Linked DNA regions of Nitrobacter winogradskyi Nb-255. The protein of the gene in region 1 interacts with the protein of each later gene in a pairwise test. Links are inferred from orthologs where the notes say so. Each region holds a gene or a part of one and is shown on either strand. Other genes may lie near its edges. The genes, in order: lpdA and NWI_RS12290.

Region 1 (3,255 bases):
GCGCCGCAGGCCGGCATTCTCGGCATGCACAAGATTCAGGAACGGCCGGTGGCGATCGGCGGCAAGGTGGAAATCCGGCCGATGATGTATCTCGCTCTCTCTTATGATCACCGCGTCATCGACGGCAAGGAGGCCGTCACCTTCCTTGTGCGCGTCAAGGAATCGCTCGAAGATCCGGCACGGCTGGTGCTGGATCTGTAATTCAAGCTAGAGCATGTTCGCTTCTCGTTTAATCAGAAGCGAGGCTCTGGATTATGTTTGGCGCGTTTTCTTCACGCGAACAGGTCATCCATCCTCGGGTCAGGCCCGAGGACATGCTTCGCTCGAAAACGCTATAAGGCAACCACATGACGCAAATCCTGCTGAAGTCCAATATCAGAACCGCCGAGCTCGGTCATTTGACCGCCATCGATCTGGAGTTGAATGCCGTCATTCTGGAGCTGGTTTATCTGGCTTGCTTGAGCTTCGAGCATGGCTCGTCCGCCGCAGGGATGTACCTCTCCGAGTATGGCGGCGAGATCAAAACCATTAGCTATGAGAATCCGCTGGATGTTCTGGGAGACTTCAAGAACATCTCGAAGAAGTCCGCGGACTGGGTTCTGTCACGAACGCTGTTCTACCACGACAACCACAGGCGACGGGCGAGGGCCGATCAGGAGAAGGCAAGCGCTGAAGAAAAGCATCAATCGATAATCGAGAAAAAGCTTGGCAACCTCGACAAGGCTCACGCTTTGAGAGCTAAGCTGATCAAGGACGGAGCCGATCCCGACGAACTCAACCGGCTGGTCGGAGGATTGCTCTTCGAGCAGCGCGCAAAATTGATTCCCGGGCAGGACGAGGCAGGCTGAGCAGGCACTCATGACGACATACGACCTCATCATTATCGGCACCGGTCCCGGCGGCTACGTCTGCGCGGTTCGCGCGGCGCAGCTCGGCATGAAAGTCGCCGTCGTCGAGAAGAACCCGACGCTCGGCGGCACCTGCCTCAATGTCGGCTGCATGCCGTCGAAGGCGCTGCTGCACGCCTCCGAGGCGTTCCAGGAAGCAGGACATTCGTTCGCAAGAATGGGCATCGGCGTCAGCGCGCCGAAGCTAGATCTGTCCGCGATGATGGACTTCAAGCAGCAGGGTATCGACGGCAACGTCAAGGGCGTCGAGTACCTGATGAAGAAGAACAAGATCGACGTGCTGCGGGGCGCCGGCCGCGTCGTCGCAGCCGGCCAGGTCGAGGTCACCGGGAAGGACGGCAAGATACAGACGGCCGAAACGAAGAACATCGTGATCGCCACCGGCTCCGATGCCGCGAAACTCAAGGGAGTCGAGATCGACGAGAAGCGTATCGTGTCGTCGACCGGTGCGCTGTCGCTCGACAAGGTGCCTGAAAAACTTCTGGTCGTCGGAGCGGGCGTGATCGGGCTCGAACTCGGCTCGGTGTGGCGCCGCCTCGGCGCGCAGGTCACGGTGGTGGAATTTCTCGACCGTATCCTGCCCGGCATGGACGGCGAGATCGCGAAGCAATTTCAGCGCATTCTCGAAAAGCAGGGCTTTGCATTCAAGCTCGGAGCCAAGGTCACCGGCGTCGATACATCAGGCAAGACGCTGTCGGCTCGGATCGAGCCCGCAGCGGGCGGCGCAGCCGAGACGATCGAAGCCGATGTAGTGCTGGTCGCGATCGGCCGCGCGCCCTATACCAATGGCCTCGGTCTCAAGGAAGCAGGCGTCGCGCTCGATGACCGCGGCCGCGTGGAGATCGACAAACATTTCGCGACCAGCGTGAAGGGCATTTACGCCATCGGCGATGTCGTCCGGGGACCGATGCTTGCCCACAAGGCCGCGGACGAGGGCGTGGCGTGCGCGGAGATCCTCGCAGGCCAGGCCGGCCATGTGAACTATGACGTGATCCCCGGCGTGATCTACACAACGCCAGAGGTGTCATCGGTCGGCAAGACCGAGGAGGAACTGAAGCAGGCCGGCACGGCCTATGCCGTCGGCAAGTTTCCGTTCACAGCGAATGGCCGCTCCAAGGTCAATCAGACGACAGACGGTTTCGTGAAGATTCTGGCGGACGCGAAAACCGACCGCGTGCTCGGCGTTCACATCATCGGTCGCGAGGCCGGCGAACTGATCCATGAAGCCTGTGTGCTGATGGAATTCGGCGGCTCGGCGGAAGATCTCGCGCGCACCTGCCACGCGCACCCGACGCGATCGGAAGCGATCAAGGAAGCCGCCCTCGCCGTTGGAAAACGCGCCATTCACATGTGAGACTGCGAGGACGGCAAGCTTCCGCTCTGCGATCCTAGAGCCTTTTCGCTTCTGATGGAATCAGAAGCGAGGCTCTATAATCTTGATTTGACGCGTTTTCTTCACGCGAACCGGTATCCACTTCGCTCGAAAACGCTATAGGTCAGGCGCGAGGATGCGCCGTTCGGTAGACGTCCAGCAGCCGCTCGCTGTCGATGCCGGTGTAGATCTGCGTGGTCGAGAGTGACGCGTGGCCGAGCAGTTCCTGAATCGCGCGCAGGTCGCCGCCGCGGCTCAAGAGATGCGTCGCGAATGAATGGCGCAGCGCATGGGGCGTTGCGCTGTCTGGCAGACCGAGCGCGCCGCGCATCCGCGCCATCACAAGCTGGATGATGCGCGCCCTGAGCGGGCCGCCGCGCGCACCGACAAAGATCGGCCCTTCCGGCGGCAGCGAATGCGGGCACATCGCCACATACTCATGGATGAGCGCCAGCACGTTCTGCAGCACCGGCACCATCCGCGTCTTGTTGCCCTTCCCGGTGACAACCAGCACGTCGCCTGCGCCGGGCGGCGGCACATCGCGGCGCTTCAAGCCGAGCGCTTCGGAAATGCGCAGGCCGGATCCGTACAACAGCGCCATCACCGCGGCGTCGCGCGCCCAGATCCATGGCTCCCGATCCTCGCCCGCGCGCTCGGACGCGTCGGCAAATCGCTTCGCCGCGCTCATATGGATCGGTTTCGGGACGCTCTTGCCGACCTTCGGCGCGCGGATCGCGCCGAGCGCGCCGACCTTGCCGAGCCCTTCCCGTTCCAGAAACCGCGCGAACGAGCGCAAGCCAGCCAGCGAACGCATTAGCGACCGGCCGCCGATGTCGTCGGCGCGTCGCGCGGCCATGAAGGACCGGATATCGGCGGGTTCGAGCGCGACGAAACCCTCCAGCGTCACCTGCTCGCTCCAGTGCTGGCCGAGAAACATCAGGCATTGCCTGACATCGCGCGCATAGGCTTCCAGCG
Region 2 (3,417 bases), 2.1 Mb from region 1 along the record:
TGGATTCCGATGAGAGAAAGCGACCCGTTTATCCGCCGCCCGCTGTAGAAGAATTCCAGCCGTGGTTATTTCCAAGCTATCGTCGAAGGTGCAGCACCGTCTTGCAGGCCCGAGGGCACGGGGAAGCAGATCGCCATGCCCTCGGATATTTCCTTACCCGCTACACGCGGTTCCGTCCGCGCAAAAAGCCGACCACCGCCGAGATCACAAACAGGATGAGAGCAATGAAGAAGATGATCTTGGCGATTTCGAAGGAGGCGCCCGCGATCCCTCCAAAGCCCAGAACGCCGGCGATCAATGCAATAACCAGGAACGTCACCACCCAGTTCAACATGATTTTGGTCTCCATTTTCGGCGCGCTTTGCGCGTTGACTGAAAAATCAATCCGTTACGGGAACAATGGTTCCGTGCTGGTGGTGTTCGAAAGAAAATCAGGAAAATAAGCAGTTTTGGGGAACAAAACATCGAGCGCGACGCGATGATTTGTTGGCCGGGAGGCTAAAAAGTCGCTACGAAGCACGTTCGCCCTATATATTTCTTCATCCTTGCTGAGAGGGCTCCCCTTCGCTGGCAGGCAGTGCCATCGTAGGGAAAGACGATTCGCATGACCGAGCCGAACAGACTGATCCATACCAACGTTTCCGGGCACCAGCCCGCCGCCGGCGGCATCGCTGCGCGTGCGCGAGCCGCGGCAGCGCCACGATATCTGAGCGGGCTCAATCCGGAGCAGCGCGAGGCCGTGGAAACGCTGGACGGACCGGTTCTGGTGCTGGCCGGCGCGGGCACAGGCAAGACCCGCGTGCTGACGACCCGCATTGCGCATATCCTCAGCCAGGGCCGCGCCCGCTCCGGCGAAATCCTGTCGGTCACCTTCACCAACAAGGCCGCCCGCGAGATGAAGCATCGTCTCGGACAGATGCTCGGGCAGGCCGTCGAAGGCATGCCGTGGCTCGGCACCTTTCATTCCATTGCGGGCCGAATCCTGCGCGTTCATGCCGAGCTGGTGCAGCTCAAATCCAACTTCACGATTCTCGATGTCGACGACCAGATCCGTCTGCTCAAACAGCTTCTGCAGGCCGACAACATCGACGACAAGCGCTGGCCCGCGCGGATGCTGGCCGGGTTGATCGACGGCTGGAAGAACCGCGGACTGACGCCCGCGCAGGTGCCGTCGGGCGAAGCCTCCGTCTTCGGCAACGGTCGTGGCGGCAAGCTTTACGCCGCCTACCAGGCACGGTTGAAAATCCTCAACGCCGCAGACTTCGGCGATCTGCTGCTCGAAAACATCCGGCTGTTCCGCGAGCATCCGGACGTGCTGCGACAATACCAGAACCGCTTCAAGTTTATCCTTGTCGACGAATATCAGGACACCAACGTTGCCCAATATCTATGGCTGAGATTGCTGTCCCAAGCGCCGCCGTCATCCCACGCGCTGTTTCCCGCTCCCGTCGCGGCGGAAGGTCCCGACCCGCGCACGGCTCGATCCAGAAACATCTGCTGCGTCGGCGACGACGACCAGTCGATCTACGGCTGGCGCGGCGCCGAGGTGGATAACATCCTGCGGTTCGACCACGATTTTCCCGGCGCCAAGGTAATCCGGCTGGAACGCAACTATCGCTCGACCGGCCATATCCTCGCCGCCGCCTCGCACCTGATCGCGCATAACGAAGACCGGCTCGGCAAGACGTTGCGGACCGAGGATGTCGATGGCGAGAAGGTCACCGTCACCGGCTCCTGGGACTCTGAGGAGGAAGCCCGCGCCATCGGCGAGGAAATCGAGCAGCTCCAGCGTGCCGGCGAAAAGCTGAACGAAATCGCGATTCTGGTGCGCGCTTCATTCCAGATGCGCGAGTTCGAAGACCGCTTTCTCACGCTTGGCCTACCCTATCGCGTCATCGGCGGCCCACGCTTCTATGAGCGCGCCGAGATCCGTGACGCGCTCGCCTATCTGCGCCTCATCAACTCGCCGGCCGATGACCTTGCATTCGAGCGCATCGTCAACGTGCCTAAACGCGGCCTCGGCGACGCTACCGTCAAGATGCTGCACGAGATCGCGCGAAAGCGTCAGATCCCGCTTAGCGAAGCCGCCCGCGCCGTTGTCGAAACCGACGAGTTGAAACCAAAAGCGCGCGGATCGCTGCGCGCTCTGCTGGAGAGCTTCGACCGCTGGCGTATCCAGCGGGAGGCCATGCGGCATACCGAGCTTGCCGAGATCGTGCTGGACGAGAGCGGCTACACCGAGATGTGGCAGAAGGATCGCTCGGCCGACGCCGCAGGACGCCTCGAAAACCTGAAAGAGCTGATACGCTCGATGGATGAGTTCGAAAACCTGCAAGGCTTTCTCGAGCATATATCCCTGGTGATGGACCGCGACGGCGGCGCGGACGAGGATGCCGTCTCGGTGATGACACTGCATTCCGCCAAGGGACTTGAATTCGATACCGTCTTCCTGCCCGGCTGGGAGGAAGGCCTGTTTCCTCATCAGCGGGCGCTGGACGAGCAGGGACGCTCCGGCCTGGAAGAAGAGCGCCGCCTCGCGCATGTCGGCCTGACACGGGCGCGCCGTCGCGCGAAACTTTACTTCGCCACCAATCGCCGCATCCACGGCTCGTGGTCGACCACGATTCCGTCCCGCTTTCTCGACGAGTTGCCGGCGGAGAATGTGGAGATCACGGAATCGAAGGGTGGATCGGGCTGGGGCGGAACGGGCGGTTACGGCCCCTCGCGTTTCGACAACATCGATTCCTTCGGCTCGAGCTATGCGACTCCAGGCTGGCAACGCGCGCAGGCCAATCGCGGCCGGGGCGGGTTCAATGAGGCCGGAACGCCCTACGATGCAAACCGATCGAAGTCGAAGCGCGCGCCGGTGGTCATCGAAGGAGAGTTGATCGCACGATCCACCGGCTCGGATTCCGGCTTCTCATTGGGCGACCGTGTTTTTCATCAGAAGTTCGGCTACGGGAAAGTCGCGCGAATCGATGGCAACAAGCTGACCATCACCTTTGAAAAAGCCGGCGAAAAAAAGGTGGTCGATAGCTTCGTCGCGCGGGTGTAACCGAATTGCGAACCACCGCCCGTGCTCCTATCTGTTGACCTGCATTCTCCATCGTCCCGCCATTCCGCCGCGATATCATCTCTCTCCTCGTTCCTCTCCACCCGCTTACAGCGTATCAAGCCTCGCATGTCGTCCATGATATCCATCTCCGGTTTGTCGAAGGCTTACGCGTCCGGCTTCATGGCGCTGAAGAGCATCGACCTCGATATCAAGCGGGGCGAAATCTTCGCGCTGCTCGGTCCCAACGGTGCCGGCAAGACAACTCTCATCAGCATCATCTGCGGCATCACCAATCCGTCCGCCGGTCAGGTGCTGGTCGACGGCCGGGATATCCGCCGCGACTATCGGGCGACCCGCGCGAT

The links.
Region 2: the proteins of lpdA (region 1) and NWI_RS12290 interact in binary tests that used the Escherichia coli proteins (3 or more experiments, as listed by UniProt). The link is inferred for Nitrobacter winogradskyi Nb-255 from one-to-one orthologs.

The regions. Positions count from the first base shown.
Region 1 is NC_007406.1:477,462-480,716, forward strand. The notes cover bases 124-3,060. They hold lpdA (dihydrolipoyl dehydrogenase), read left to right. Parts: upstream 124-858; coding sequence 859-2,262; downstream 2,263-3,060. Other genes in these bases: odhB (2-oxoglutarate dehydrogenase complex dihydrolipoyllysine-residue succinyltransferase), read left to right, coding at 124-201; NWI_RS02195 (hypothetical protein), read left to right, coding at 348-848; NWI_RS02205 (tyrosine recombinase XerC), read right to left, coding at 2,405-3,060. In the rest of the region: more of odhB, read left to right, coding at 1-123; more of NWI_RS02205, read right to left, coding at 3,061-3,255. UniProt on the Escherichia coli protein: Lipoamide dehydrogenase is a component of the glycine cleavage system as well as of the alpha-ketoacid dehydrogenase complexes.
Region 2 is NC_007406.1:2,578,934-2,582,350, forward strand. What follows is about bases 231-3,329. They hold NWI_RS12290 (ATP-dependent helicase), read left to right. Parts: upstream 231-604; coding sequence 605-3,055; downstream 3,056-3,329. Other genes in these bases: NWI_RS12285 (DUF1328 domain-containing protein), read right to left, coding at 231-334; NWI_RS12295 (ABC transporter ATP-binding protein), read left to right, coding at 3,182-3,329. Also shown: more of NWI_RS12285, read right to left, coding at 161-230; more of NWI_RS12295, read left to right, coding at 3,330-3,417. UniProt on the Escherichia coli protein: A helicase with DNA-dependent ATPase activity. Unwinds DNA duplexes with 3'-5' polarity. Translocates on single-stranded DNA with 3'-5' polarity. Initiates unwinding more efficiently from a nicked substrate than double-stranded DNA.